Regions from separate parts of the Bradyrhizobium sp. Kon10 genome, predicted to be linked through region 3. Evidence: predicted binding sites of a transcription regulator. Region 3 holds the regulator's gene; each other region holds the start of a gene.
The links. Region 3 encodes LexA, which represses DNA repair genes until DNA is damaged. Its sites were predicted from a motif close to TGTTCNNNNTGTGTTCNG; they were not measured.

Region 1: AC0L2O_RS24380 (ImuA family protein) is a predicted target of LexA. The motif match lies at 1,911-1,928, and genes of this name have one in related genera.
Region 2: uvrA (excinuclease ABC subunit UvrA) is a predicted target of LexA. The motif match lies at 3,104-3,121, and genes of this name have one in related genera.

Annotation. Positions count from the first base shown of each region.
Region 1 is NZ_JBVVOZ010000019.1:69,302-74,248, forward strand. It holds gene AC0L2O_RS24375 (Y-family DNA polymerase) at 1-1,160, opposite strand, end outside; gene AC0L2O_RS24380 (ImuA family protein) at 1,054-1,845, opposite strand; gene AC0L2O_RS24385 (UdgX family uracil-DNA binding protein) at 2,012-3,409, shown strand; gene AC0L2O_RS24390 (inorganic phosphate transporter) at 3,535-4,947, shown strand, end outside.
Region 2 is NZ_JBVVOZ010000005.1:223,931-228,877, reverse strand. It holds gene AC0L2O_RS10460 (single-stranded DNA-binding protein) at 268-765, opposite strand; gene AC0L2O_RS10455 (outer membrane protein) at 1,211-1,993, shown strand; gene AC0L2O_RS10450 (outer membrane protein) at 2,227-2,916, shown strand; gene uvrA (excinuclease ABC subunit UvrA) at 3,218-4,947, shown strand, end outside.
Region 3 is NZ_JBVVOZ010000005.1:119,222-124,168, forward strand. It holds gene AC0L2O_RS09940 (ComEC/Rec2 family competence protein) at 1-29, shown strand, start outside; gene AC0L2O_RS09945 (hypothetical protein) at 212-643, opposite strand; gene AC0L2O_RS09950 (hypothetical protein) at 835-1,038, opposite strand; gene lexA (transcriptional repressor LexA) at 1,225-1,926, opposite strand; gene AC0L2O_RS09960 (molybdopterin molybdotransferase MoeA) at 2,103-3,314, opposite strand; gene AC0L2O_RS09965 (helix-turn-helix transcriptional regulator) at 3,419-4,546, opposite strand; gene AC0L2O_RS09970 (YadA-like family protein) at 4,944-4,947, shown strand, end outside.

The DNA of each region.
Region 1 (4,947 bases), on a different contig from region 3:
AGGTGCACGACAACGCGCTTTCCGCCGATGCGCGCGGCAATGCGGTCGACCAGTGCCGCCAGCTCGTCATTGTCGTGGACGTGAGCATCGAGATCGCGCTGCTCCTGCACCACGATTTCGGTGCGGCTCGCCGACAACCGCACCATGTCGAAGCCGAAGCCGGGATCGAGGGGGTCGGCGAGCGCGTCGAGACGCTCGCGGAACAGCCGATCGACGACCTTGCTTTGGGTGACCGGCCGTCCGGTCTCGACCATGATCGCGCGCACCACGCCGTCGGTGCGGAAGAACGCGGCCTCCAACCTCCGCGCGCCCTTGCCCTGCTTCTCCATGGACGTAACAAGCGTGTCCGCCAGGCGCGACAGCGTCATCGCGATCATGGTGTCGGTCGCAATCGGCTCGGCAAAACGTTTTTCCACGATATAATCAGGCAGCGGTTTGCGCGGGCTGATCGGGGCATCGCCCTGTCCCAGCGCATGCGCAAGCAGTGTGGAAAACCGGGCGCCGAACCGCGCCGTGATCTCGTGCGGCGCGCGAGAGGCAACATCGCCGATGGTTTTCAAGCCGGCACGGCGCAGGCCGGTGGTGATGGCCTCACCCGCGCCAAGCGCGGACACCGGAAGCCGGTTGACCGCTTCCGCCTCCCCGCCATCGGCGACGATGGCGCCTGAAGCCTGGCGCGTCAGCGTGCGCGCACAGACCGAGGTTCCGGCGATCGCCGCGCTGACGGCAAAATCCTGACGAGCCAGCGCTCGAACCAGCGTCTGCAACAGCGCAGCTTCGCCACCGAACAGATGCGCGCAACCGGTGATGTCCAGGAACAGCCCGTGCGGCGGATCGAGCGCCACCAGCGGGGTGAAGCGATCGCACCAGTCGGCGATGTCGCTGAGCGTCTTCGCATCGGCCACGACGTCGGCGTCGAACACTTTCAAGTCCGGGCACATCGCCCGGGCATTGGCCAGGGGCTGGCCGACATGCAGCCCCAAACGCGATGCCGCGTCGTCGAGCGCGTGGATCACCAGCGCATTGTTGTCCTTGATGACAACGATGTTTGGTTCACCCTGCGCGCCGCTGCTCGGCAAGAACCGCTTGATCCTGTCGATAGGCAGGCGCGGCAGCCACAGACTGAGGATACGACGATGGTTCAGAGAACTGGCACTCATCACACTTCCATTCCATGATCCAGCGGCCGCACGGGCCATGACGATTGCGCAAGAGCTCGGCATCGAAGCGCGGCGCGCCCCAGGCACTCCATGTCGTCCCCGGCGGCGAATGCGCCGCGCGCAGCATCCATCGCGTCTCCGCAGTCGAAGGCAGCGGCTGCGCGGCCATCCGCAGCAGCAGGCCGGTGACGCCGGAAGCTTGCGCGGCCAGCGTCAGCTTGCGGCTCGCCACGAGATCGAACTGTCTGGTCTCACCCCAGAGCTCGAGCACGACCGCCCCCAGCGCATCGCAGGCAAGCGCGTCGGCCGAGGTGCGTAACGCACTCTCCACGTCAGCCGCACGCACCAGCACCACGCGGCGCGGATCGAGACCGAGCTCGGCAAGCCCGCTCATCGACAGCGCGCCGGTTTCAGTTTCCGAAAAATCCTGCCGCACCCACAAAAGCGGTTTGCGCGCCGTCACGCGACCCGCAAGCCCGCTCACAAAACCCGTCGCGGCGGCGCCCTGGCGGCCCTCGCAAAACACCTCGTGGATTGTCGCGCGCGCGAGCCCGCCCATCAGTGCGGTGTCGGCCCCGTCGTGGCCGAGCGCGACGCGATCGCGATGATGCACGACCTCCGCCGTCTCGATGCGCTCGATCTGGCCGCGCAAGGTCGCAAGCGCGCTGCTACGTGCGCCGCTCATGCTCGCCGCTCCTTCAGAGGTGATTGCCGGTGGCTCTCAAAAAGAGAACCAGCAGCTGGCTCATTTGTTCATGATATGTTCTAATATAAAGCTAACGGGCGCATGAGAGTCAATCGAATTGGCGCGCCTGTAGATTCATGAGCGGAATCAAGAGGATTCAAGTGTCATGTACCTGATTGCCCTCGACAGCGAGACTGACTTTGACGGCTGGCGCAAGGCGGCACGCGCGCTTGCGCTACATCACATCACGCCGATGGAAGTGACGTGGAGCGTGCAGGGCCAGGCGAAAGACCTGGTGCCCCCTGGCCTGTCCGAAGCGCCAAGCCTTCCGCCCGTCGAGACCGAAGGCACGTTCAACGTTCCGGCCAATTTTGTCGAGCTTGCCCGCGTCGCGATCCTGCATCGGGACAGCGCACGTTTTGCGCTGCTCTATCGCCTGCTCTGGCGGCTGAAAGCCGATCACGACCTGCTGGCAACAATGACCGATCCCGACGTGGCAGAAGCAACCGTGATGGCAGGCGCCGTGCAGCGCGATGTACAGCGGATGCGCGATCTCGTCCGTTTCCGCGAGATCGGACGCGAGCAGAAGGCGCATTATGCCGCCTGGTTCGAGCCGGAACATCACATCGTGGCATTCGCCGCGCCGTTTTTCGCGCGCCGTTATGCCGACATGCCCTGGTCCATCCTCACGCCCGACATTTGCGCCCATTGGGACGGCCACGCGATCTCGTTCACGCCTGGGATCAGCCAGAAGGAGATGCCGGCTCCAAACCGGTTGGAGGAAACCTGGCGCCGCCACTTTCGGCATGACCACCCGATCACGCCCGAAGCGCCGCAGAAGTACCGGAGGAACCTGTCGGAAGCTTCGATACTTGAACCTCTGCTTGCCGATGCCGAACGCTGGACCGGCGGAAGGATGAACCCGCGGCCGGAGACTCCGATGAAACGCAAGACCGCCGCCGACGATCTCGAAGCGCTCCGCGAGGAAGCCGCCCACTGCCGCGCCTGCCATCTCTACAAGGACGCGACCCAGACCGTGTTCGGCGAAGGCCCGAAGTCCGCCAACATCATGCTGGTCGGGGAACAGCCCGGCGACAAGGAAGACCTCGCCGGCCATCCCTTCGTCGGCCCCGCCGGCCAGATGCTCGACCGCGCGCTGGAGGAGGCCGGCGTGAACCGCAAGAAGGTCTATGTCACCAACGCGGTGAAACACTTCAAATTCGTGCCGCGCGGAAAAATTCGCCTGCATCAAAAGCCGAACACGCCGGAGATCCGGGCGTGCCGGCAATGGTATGAGCGGGAGGTCTCCGTCATCCAGCCCGATCTCATCGTCGCGATGGGTGCGACCGCCGCGCAAAGCGTGTTCGGCAAGATCACCCCGATCGGCAAAAACCGCGGCCGGCTGATCGACCTTCCCGACGGCCGCAAGGCGCTGGTGACGGTTCATCCGTCCTACCTGTTGCGGCTGCCCGATCCCGAGGCCAAGGCGCTGGAATATCGGCGTTTTGTCGACGATCTGAAGATCGCCGCCGCCTTGCAGCGGAAATCCGCCCACGCCGCCTGACACGGGCTGTCATCCCCGGCAACAAGCGGTGGAGTAGTCCCGCCATTTCAACTGCATGCCGGCCCATTTCAACTGCCTGTCACATGGCGCGCGCAAAGTCGGCGCATTGGGACAGGAGAATTCCGATGAGTGACGTTGCTTTACCCGGCTCGATCGAGCCGGCCTTGCGTGAGGGCCCGGACCTTGAAGGCGGATTCCACCCGCTGACCGGCATCATCTATATGGGGGTCATCGCCACCGCACTGCTCTTCGTTGCCTACAGCATCTGGACCGACGTCGATGCGACCGGCACGCAAATCAAGAGCATCGCTCCCTTCCTCATGCTCTTCATCGCGCTGCTGATCGCGCTCGGCTTCGAGTTCGTGAACGGCTTCCACGACACCGCCAATGCGGTCGCCACCGTGATCTACACGCGCTCCCTGCCCGCCAACATCGCCGTGATCTGGTCCGGCATGTTCAACCTTTTCGGCGTGCTGCTCTCGTCGGGTGCCGTCGCGTTCGGGATCGTCTCGCTGCTGCCAGTGGAATTGATCCTTCAGGTCGGCTCCAGCGCTGGTTTCGCCATGGTGTTCGCGCTGCTGATCGCCGCGATCATCTGGAATGTCGGTACCTGGTATTTCGGCCTGCCGGCCTCGAGCTCGCACACGCTGATCGGCTCGATCATGGGCGTTGGCATCATGAATGCGGTCCTGCACGGCCGCAGCGGCACCTCGGGTGTCGACTGGTCCCAGGCCACCAATATCGGCAAGGCGCTGCTGCTGTCGCCGTTGTTCGGCTTCGCGCTCGCCGCGGTCCTGCTCTACATCCTGCGAAGCGTGCTGCTGCGCGCCACGCCCGCTCTGTTCGGCGAGCCGAAGGGCGACCAGCCGCCGCCGTGGTGGATCCGCGGCATCCTGATCCTCACCTGCACGCTGGTGAGCTTCTTCCACGGCTCCAACGACGGCCAGAAGGGCATGGGCCTGATCATGCTGATCCTGATCGGCACCGTGCCGACCGCCTATGCGCTCAACCGCGCCATGCCCGCGAGCGAGATCGAGCACTTCGTCAAGAACTCGGACTCGGCCGGCAAGATCATCGAGGGCAAGGCTGCCGGTTACAGCGTGCTCGGCAATCCGCGCCCCGCGGTGACCAGCTACGTCGCGACCCGCGAAGTCAACGGCGGTACCTTCCCCTCGCTTGCCGTGCTGGTGCGCGACATCGCCAAGCAGGTGACCACCTACGGCTCGCTCGCTAAGGTGCCGGCCGAACTCGTCGGCAACACGCGCAACGACATGTACCTCGCCTCGGAAGCGCTCCGATTCCTGATGAAGGACAAGGAAGCCGAGCTTAACGCCGACGACGTCGCCGTGCTCAACGCCTACAAGGGCTCGCTCGACAGCGCCACGAAGTTCATCCCCGGCTGGGTGAAGATCGTGGTCGCCATCGCGCTTGGGCTGGGCACCATGGTCGGCTGGAAGCGCATCGTGGTCACGGTCGGCGAGAAGATCGGCAAGACGCACCTGACCTACGCCCAAGGTGCCTGCGCCGAGATCACAGCG
Region 2 (4,947 bases), 100 kb from region 3:
TTTCCGCTTATTTTTCCAATAACTTAAGGCCTTGCGAGGAGCGCTTCGAAACGGCCTGGAACAGGCTTTGCGAAACCGCCTCTAACACCGGGAAAACCGCGTGGCCAGCCTGCCCTGTCGGCCGGTTTGCCGTGACGCAATCCGATGTCCCCCAAAAGAGAAAGCGGGCCCGGAAATCCCGAGCCCTTCCCGCGACGGCAAGATTGCCGACACGACGTGTGAAGCGCCGTCCGATCCAACCGGCGCCTCCTCGTGTGCTCCGCGTCCTCAGAACGGGATGTCGTCGTCCATGTCGCTGTTGCGGCCGCCACCGCCGCCCGCGGCCACGGGCCGGCGAGGCGCGCTCGAGACGGGACCGGAGGAGCCGAAATCGCCGCCCTGCTCCTCACCGAAGCTGCCGCCTCCGCTGCCGCTGCGGCCATCGAGCATCGTCAGCGTCGAGTTGAAGCCCTGAAGCACGACCTCGGTGGAGTATTTCTCCACGCCGCTCTGGTCGGTCCATTTGCGGGTCTGGAGCGCGCCCTCGACGTAAATCTTGGCGCCCTTCTTCAGATACTGTTCGGCGACCTTGCAGAGCCCTTCGTTGAAAATCACGACGCGGTGCCACTCGGTCTTTTCCTTGCGCTCGCCGGTCGCCTTGTCCCGCCACGTTTCCGACGTCGCAACGCTCAAATTCGCAATCGGCCGCCCGTCCTGGGTGCGGCGGATTTCCGGATCCTTGCCGAGATTTCCAACCAGAATGACCTTGTTGACGCTTCCCGCCATCGCCGCTCTCCACTCCAAATGCCACTGAATTCGACTAGCGGGCTCGCGCGCCCGCGCCATCGCCGCCTGTTGGGCGACCCTATACGCTTACGGGCATCGATCGGCCCGCCAGGCCCTCGGTTATCCCCACATATAGCATCAACACGGGATCCGTTCCAGCTTTGTTCCGCCCGAAATCCGACACTGCAAACCGGCGCTTGGCCGCAGCACGGTCCCGCTCGCTTCAGTGCGTCGATGGAACCTTTTTGGGTTCCCGCTTATCCCGAAAAATACTTAACATTCATCAACTTGCAGCCCGTTCGATTGACCGCCGACTGTGGCGTTCCGGAGACGGACTCCGGGCCCTTACGGGGCTAGGCTTGCCTTGGAATGGCTCGGATGGGCGTCGCGCCTGAGGCCACTTCGGGGACCTCGAAGCAAGCAACAATAGATTGGGGAGACTGCAATGAAAAAAATCCTGCTAAGTGCATTTGGCCTAATCGCGTTCAACCTCTCGGCTCCCGCGAGCGCAGCGGATCTTGCGGCCCGTCCCTACACCAAGGCGCCGGCGCCTGCGATCGCGACGATCTACGATTGGAGCGGCTTCTATATCGGCATCAACGGCGGTGGCGGTTCGAGCCACAAATGCTGGGACTTCGTAACACCGGGGACCGGGGTGCTGGTGGGCGAAGGCTGTCACAACGCGACGGGCGGCACCATCGGCGGCCAGATCGGCTATCGCTGGCAGTCGGCCAATTGGGTGTTCGGTCTTGAAGGCCAAGGCAACTGGGCCGATTTCCGGGGCGACAACGTCAGCACACTTTTCCCAGGCAGCGCCCTGGTCACGGGTGATCGCAACCGTTCGCGCATCGACGCGTTCGGCCTCATCACCGGTCAGGTTGGTTACGCCTGGAACAGCGTGCTGCTCTACGTGAAGGGCGGCGGCGCCGTGGTCGGAGACAGGTACGACGTCTATGCCGCCGCCGGCACGCCCGGCGCGGGCGCGCTGCTGGCTTCGGCACGCGAAACCCGCTGGGGCGGAGCAATCGGCGCCGGTCTGGAATTCGGCTTCGCGCCGAACTGGTCGGTGGGCGTCGAGTACGACCACTTGTTCCTCGGCCATCGCACGGTCGGCTTCACCACGCCAGCGGGCGCGGCGTTCGGGAGCGACCGAATCGGGCAGGACGTGGATATGGGACTGATCCGGCTGAACTACCGCTGGGGCGGGCCCGTCATCGCGAAGTACTGATAGCATTGGTTTCACGCGCGTCTCTAAGGCCGGCCTCGTGCCGGCCTTTTTTTGTGCCCGCGCAAACGGGGAATAATAGGTCAGCATCTGCGACATTTTTGGGCCGTTGTGACTTTCGGGAGACACAACTTGCGGCTTCAGTGGTGTAGGTACGACATCAGTTGGACCAACGCGTCCGATGCTCTTCCGACGCACGGAAGGCAAATCAGAAACTGGGACTGGGATTTGTTGAAATGAAGAAAATTTTGCTGGCTTCGGCCTGTCTGCTCGCTCTCACTGGCGCCGCCTCGGCTGCCGATCTGGCGGCTCGCCCCTACACCAAGGCTCCTGTCGCTATGGCCTCGGTCTACAACTGGACCGGCTTCTACCTCGGTATCGTCGGTGGCGGCGCCTGGGAGAACGCTTCCGGCGACCCGAAGATGAAGGGCGGCTTCGTCGGCGGTACCGCCGGCTACAACTGGCAGACCGGCAACGTCGTGTTCGGCGTCGAGGCCGATGGCGCCTGGGCTGACGTCAGCGCGTCGGCAGCTGGTGCGGTTTTCGTGCCGGGCGTCGGTGCGATTCCCGCCTCGGTGAGCTCGAAGACGGACGCGATGGGCACCGTGCGCGGCCGCATCGGCTACGCTGTCAACAACGTCCTGTTCTACGGCACCGGCGGCTACGCCTGGATCGACAACAAGATCACTGCGACGCTGGGCCCGGTCTCGATCTCCGACAGCAAATTCCACTCGGGCTGGACCGTCGGCGCTGGCGTCGAAGCGTTCATCGCCCCGCAGTGGTCGATCAAGGGCGAGTACCTCTATCGCAGCCTTGGCGGCGAGACCTATTTCTCGGGCGCCGTGCCCTCCGGCACGCTCAACTTCCACACCGTGCAGTTCGGCGTGAACTATCACTTCAACGGCCCGGTCGTCGCCAAGTACTAAGCCAAGTACTGAGCTTCGGCTCCAACGCTATCGCGTTACGAAAGGCCGGCCTTGCGCCGGCCTTTTTGTTTTTGTGCAACCTCGCAGCGGCGCGCTTCGGGGTGGTTCCGAGCCCCGCTGCTGCCAAATGCCGCCAGCGCGCCAACAATCCGTTGACGATTCGCAAGTCCCACTGGAAATCCGCGCTCGTTCTTCCTACGTTCGCTGCCATACCCATCGGCGCCGATCCCGGTTCCGGGCGAAGCGCGCCTCGAATGTTGGCGCGATCGCGTGCCTTTGGGATTCCTTGAGGACCACCGGGATGGATGAAGTGATCAAGGCGAAGCGCCAAGCCAACAACGCGGGCTCAAGCCTGCGCGCAATTACGATCCGTGGCGCGCGCGAGCACAACCTCAAGAATATCGACGTCGAAATTCCCCGCGACAAGCTCGTCGTGTTCACCGGCCTCTCCGGCTCCGGCAAATCCTCGCTCGCCTTCGACACCATCTATGCCGAGGGCCAGCGCCGCTACGTCGAATCGCTGTCCGCCTATGCCCGCCAGTTCCTCGAAATGATGCAGAAGCCGGACGTCGATCAGATCGACGGATTATCTCCGGCGATCTCGATCGAGCAGAAGACGACCTCGAAGAACCCGCGCTCGACCGTCGGCACCGTGACAGAGATCTACGACTACATGCGCCTGCTGTGGGCGCGCGTCGGCGTGCCCTATTCGCCCGCCACGGGACTGCCGATCGAAAGCCAGACCGTCTCGCAGATGGTCGACCGTGTGCTGACGCTGCCCGAGGGCACTCGCCTCTATTTGCTCGCGCCGGTCGTGCGCGGCCGCAAGGGCGAGTACCGGAAAGAGCTCGCCGAATGGCTCAAGAAGGGCTTTCAGCGCGTCAAGATCGACGGCAGCTTCCATGAGCTCGCTGAGGCGCCGACGCTCGATAAGAAATTCCCGCACGACATCGACGTCGTCGTCGACCGTATCGTGGTGCGCGCCGACATCGGCCAGCGCCTCGCCGAAAGCTTCGAGACCGCGCTGAAGCTCGCCGAGGGCCTCGCCGTCGTCGAATTCGCCGACGCTCCCGCAGCAGCGCCGGTCGAAGAAAAGAAGAAGACCGCGAAGATCCACGACAAGAGCGGGCCCGAGCGCATGCTGTTCTCGGAAAAGTTCGCCTGTCCGGTCTCCGGCTTCACCATCCCCGAGATCGAGCCCAGGCTGTTTTCCTTCAACAATCCCTATGGCGCGTGTCCTGCCTGCGGCGGGCTCGGCGTCGAGCAGCATGTCGACGAGGATCTTGTCATCCCCGACAAGGAAACCACCCTGCGCAAGGGCGCGATCGCGCCCTGGGCCAAATCGTCATCGCCTTATTACGTGCAGACGCTGACCGCGCTCGGCAAGCACTACAAGTTCACGCTCGACACCAAGTGGAAGGATCTCGCCAAGAAGACCAAAGACGCGATCCTCTACGGTTCCGGCGAGGACGAGATCAAGTTCTCCTATGAGGACGGCGTCCGCTCCTACGACACCAAGAAGCCGTTCGAGGGCGTCATCACCAATATCAACCGCCGCTATCGCGAGACCGAGAGCGAGTGGGCGCGCGAGGAGCTGGCGAAGTATTTCCACGACGTGCCCTGCGAAGCCTGCCACGGCTTTCGGCTGAAGCCCGAGGCGCTCTGCGTCAAGATTGGCGGCAAGCACATCGGCGACATCTCCGAACTGTCGGTGAAGGGCGCCGGCGCGTGGTTCGAGACCGTGCCGGAGGCGCTCAACGCCCAGCAGAACGAGATCGCCGGCCGCATCCTCAAGGAGATCCGCGAGCGGCTCACCTTCCTGCTCGACGTCGGTCTCAATTACCTCACCCTCTCCCGCTCTTCCGGGACGCTGTCGGGCGGCGAGAGCCAGCGCATCCGCCTGGCGTCGCAAATCGGCTCGGGCCTGACCGGCGTGCTCTACGTGCTGGACGAGCCCTCGATCGGCCTGCACCAGCGCGACAACGCCCGCCTGCTCGACACGCTGAAGCGACTGCGCGACCTCGGCAATAC
Region 3 (4,947 bases):
CCGAGGCCGATCTCCAAGCCGAGGACTGAAAGCCGAGGGCTGGATTTGACCTCTCAGCCGATCGTCGGGCCGGAATGGCTGGCCGTCCGACGTGCGGCGGGCGGATCCCATTCGATCGGCTTTGCGAGATGCAAACCGCTCCAGTTCGCCGGCCTCGGCCGGCGATGGGCATTTCAATCCGGGCCTCGACCCCTCGTTGGGGTCGGCGGCGTCAGCCGATCGGCAGGCGGGTGATCGTTGGCTGCCTGTCGGCTATCTCTGGCTTTTGCTCCCGCTCGCCGAGCGGCTGGGTCACCGGCAATTGCAGCACGGTGGCGCGCTGGCCTTCGACGAGCTGCGTCACCAGCACGTATTTGCCGTCCGGAAATTCGATGGCGTCGTGATGGCGATCGGGAATGTGCGGATCGACCTTGCCGAACTTGCCGACGCGGGAGTTGATGGTGCGCGTCCAGATCCAGCGATTGTCGTAGCGGACGCTGTCGGCGAAGGCGAGCTCCGTTCCCGGCAGCAGACAGACCGCGACCGACATATCGGCTTCGGAGGCGAAGCCGCGCGTCGAGGTGCCGCGGAAAGTTGTCGTGACGATTGTCTCGCCGACTTCTGCGGGACGCGTCGCGACGGCGTGCAGGCTGTAGTCACACATCGGGGTGCTCCTCAATCAGGATAGCGACCCGCGCCTCTTCTGAGGCGCAGGCCTCTATCAGAGTAGAAGCCTGCAAGCGTCTGCTTGGTTGTGGGCAAATCTGCGGCTTGGTTCGCGCGCTGCAATCACAATATCTTTTTCAATTGCGCGAGGAACAAAGCCTGCTCCCGTGCATTCGGGCAGTTTCGCCATTAGCGGCCAGCGGGCGCCGACCAGCCGGAATATTGCCAGGCCCGTTGCGACGGCTGCTCGACCGCGTTGCGGGCATTGCGGAATTGCTCGCTCGTCGCCCGCGCTGCTTTGCCGAGATGGTGCTGTGACTGCGCCGCGAGGGCTTGCGACGCTGATGCTGCGATCAGCGCCATCGCGACAGTGCTCAGAATAATGCTGCGCATGGTTCTCTCCTCGGTCTCTCAAAGCCCTGCGAAGCGGTGTGTGCTTCGTCGCGGCGTGCCGAGGATGTAGCGCTGGAGGGGTGGCCGGATAATCTGTGCAAAACCAGAAAGACTATCCAGCCGGAGCGGACAATCGTCCGCTCCAATCGCTCGTGCGCGGCGGCCTGCCGACCGTCCGCAGCCGGCTCAATACTTCCGGTAAAGCCCGATCAGCTTGCCCTGAATCTTCACCCGGTTGGGCGGCAGGATGCGAACCTCATACGAGGCGTTCGCCGGCTCGAGCGCGATCGAGGCGCCGCGGCGCCGGAAACGTTTCAGCGTTGCCTCCTCGTCGTCGATCAGCGCCACAACGATGTCGCCGGTATCGGCGCTCTCGTTACGCTGGATCAGCGCCATGTCGCCGTCGAGGATACCGGCATCGACCATGGAATCGCCGCGCACTTCGAGCGCGTAGTGCTCACCGGAGCCGAGCATGTCAGGCGGCACGCTGATGGTGTGGCTGCGGGTCTGCAACGCTTCGATCGGCGTACCGGCCGCGATCCGGCCCATCACGGGCACCGCGACGGGGCGCTCGCCGTCATCCGCCGACCCGCTGGAGCTCGCGCGGACCTTGCCGAGATTGCCCTCGATGACGCTGGGCGTGAACCCGCGGCGGCTGCCGGCCGCGGCCTGAAGCTCCGGCAGCTTGATCACCTCGATGGCGCGGGCGCGGTTGGGCAGGCGCCGGATGAAGCCGCGCTCCTCGAGCGCGGTGATCAGGCGATGGATGCCCGATTTCGAGCGCAGATCGAGCGCGTCCTTCATCTCGTCGAAGGAGGGCGGCACGCCGCTTTCCTTCAGCCGCTCGCTGATGAACCGCAGAAGCTCGTATTGTTTGCGCGTTAACATCTCGACCAAATTCCCCCGGTTGATGTCGTTCGATTCCGAGACGCTGAGTTCAGCGATGAGCCGCTACATGCTCGAAACAAATCATGAACGGACACTATATGTTCGATATGTGTTCCGCAACTGCTTAATTTAGCGTGAACGCGACAAACTTCGCGGAACGCGAGCGAGCGACGCGTTCAGACCGGCAATCGCAGCACCTCGCAGGGCGTGCCTGCCTCGGCCTTCGGCGCAAACGGCGCACGTACGAGAAGTGCCTGTGCGGCAGCCAGATTCGCGAGCAGCGAGGAATCCTGATGACTCACGGGATGAGCGATGAGGGTGCCGTCGTCGCGCAATTCAAGGCGCGCGCGAAGATAGTCCTCGCGCTGGTCGTTGGCACCGACATCGCGGCCGAGCACGGCGCGTTCGCGACGGTGGTGAATCACTTCGCGGCCCGAGAGCGCGCGAATCAGCGGCACCATGAACAGGAACGCACAGACGTAGGACGACACGGGATTGCCGGGCAGGCCGATCACGCGCATCGCGCCGAGCTGACCGTGCATCATCGGCTTGCCCGGGCGAATCGCGATCTTCCAGAACGCCATCGAGATGCCTTCGGCCTCGAGCGCCGGCTTGACCAGGTCGTGGTCGCCAACCGAGGCGCCGCCGGTGGTGATCAGGACATCCGCCCCGCTGTCGCGGGCGCGGCGGATGCCGGCCGTGGTCGCCTCAACCGTGTCGGCGGCGATGCCGAGGTCGATGGTCTCGGCGCCTTCGCTGCGCGCGAGCGCGTGCAGGGCATAGCCGTTGGAATAAACGATCTGACCCGCGCCGGGGGTGACGCCGGGCATCACCAGCTCATCGCCGGTTGCGAGGATCGCAACTCTCGGCCGGCGGCGGACGGGCAGGCGCGGATGGTTCATCGCGGCCGCGAGCGCCAGGTCACGCTCGGTGAGTCGGGTTCCTCGCTTCAGCAGCAAATCGCCTTCGCGAAAATCGACGCCGGCAAGGCGGATGTGCCGTCCGATGAGGGCGGCTTCCTTGATCGTGACGCGCTTGCCCTCGACCGCAGTATCCTCCTGGATCACGACCGCATCCGCGCCATCGGGAACGACGCCGCCTGTGAAAATCCGTACGGCTTCGCCAGCGCCCACCGTTCCCGCGAACGGCCGGCCGGCTGCGACCTCGCCAATCAGATTGAGCTGTGCATCGATCCTGGCCGCGTCGGCGGCGCGCACTGCGTAGCCGTCCATGGCCGACATCGCCTGCGGTGGCTGCGTACGGCGCGCCGCGAGATCGCGCGCCAGCACCCGGTGCCAGGCCTCGTCGAGCGCAACCATCTCTTCCGCCAGCGGCTCTGCGCCGGCAAGCACCGCGGCAAGCGCGTCGGAAACCGGCATGAGGGCCACGGTGAAAACTCCTGCTCGGGCAATACGACAATCGGGTCGCGGCAAGCGTTCTAGCCGACAGTGGCCGTCGAGGCAAAACGGACGTGCATGCGCGTGGACGCAGCTTATCTATGGAGCAATAGCCGCACCAGTTCGGCCTGCCGGTTCACGCCCGTCTTGTCGAAGATTTTCGACAGATGGCTGCGCGCGGTTCCGTCGGTGATCCCTAGCCGTTCCGCCGTCGCTTTGCGGCCGCCGCCCTTGACGATCTCGAGCGCAAAGGCGGCTTCTGCACGAGTGAGGCCGTAACGCGTGCGCAAAGCGTCGAGTCTTGATCTCGCGTCCGGCTCGGGGTCGGTGATGAGCACCATCGCGCTCGATCGCCAGCCGGAGGCAAGCGGCACCGAACTCTCCGCCCAATCTGTGCCGACTGGCGTCACCTGCACGTGCAGCGGCATGCGGCCTGGATGCCGCCGCAAGCTCATCTCGCCGCCGATGCGATCGGGATGATCGATGCTGCACGAGCCGATCAGTGATTGCAGAGAGCGGCCGTCTTCGCTGTTGATGGCGCTCAGCGCGCCCGCCTCAAGCACGATGCTGTCGGCGGCATCGAGCCATTCGCGCGCCCGGCGATTGACGAAGATCGGGCGAGCCTGAGCGTCTGCGAGAACGAAGCCGTGGTCTAGCCCATCCAGTCCCGCCAGCGCGGCGCGGCCGGTGACGTCGAGCTGGTGGGTACGCCGCTGGATGGCAACGGCGCGTACGAGATGCTGCGCCAGCGTCGCAAACAGCCGCCGTGCGTTATCGTCATATGAAGGCAAATTGGACGGCCGATGGCTGGTCAGGATGCCCGTGGCGTTATGATCGACCAGCAAATTCGTCGTCAAGGGCTCGGTATCGAAGCCGGCTGGCTGCCACCATTCGTTGTAGTAGTCGGTCGCGGTGAACTCATCGCGTGTGATGAAGTCGCCGATGGTGAAGACCTCGCCCGGCGTCCTGCCGATGCCAAGCGGCAACAGGGGATTGCGCGGCGCCCAGCCGAGTAGCTCTTGCACGCGGTCGGGGTCGATGCGCGGCGACACCAGGCTGGAGAGGCCGTTTGCGGGGTCATAGACACCGAACAGGATGCGACCGCCCATCGCCTCGTCGATGCGCGTCAGCACACTTTCCCAGCGGCTTCCGTCGAGCGCGGCCTCGTAGATGGCGCCGATGAGGTCCAATACGGAGTCGTTGGAAATATCGTCCGTCCCCAAGACAAATGCCTTAAAATGCAATGAGGCATCTCAGCGCAGCGCCGCGCCAGGGGCAAGGACAGAAAAGCGGCAGTCGAGCCGATGTTGCCGCAAAGCAGCGCGGCATCGGGAATCTGAGGTTCGCGAGTGGCGAAGGCGAGGTGCAATGCTGAATTGCAAGCATATTGCGGGATGTTGCTGCGATGTCTCACTCCTCAAACATTCAGGTCGAAAGGCCCGCTTTCCCTCCGATCTCTGACGAACGTCAGATGCGATCGTCCTGCGGCTTGGAGAAGCTGCCCGGAGCGGTAGGTCAATCGACAGAATCGGGCCGTCCGTTCGAGGGGCTCTCATGTACGCGCATCGGCGTCACCACACTATTTTTGGGGCACTTAGGCGCCTGTCTCGTAAGGCCGGCTTGC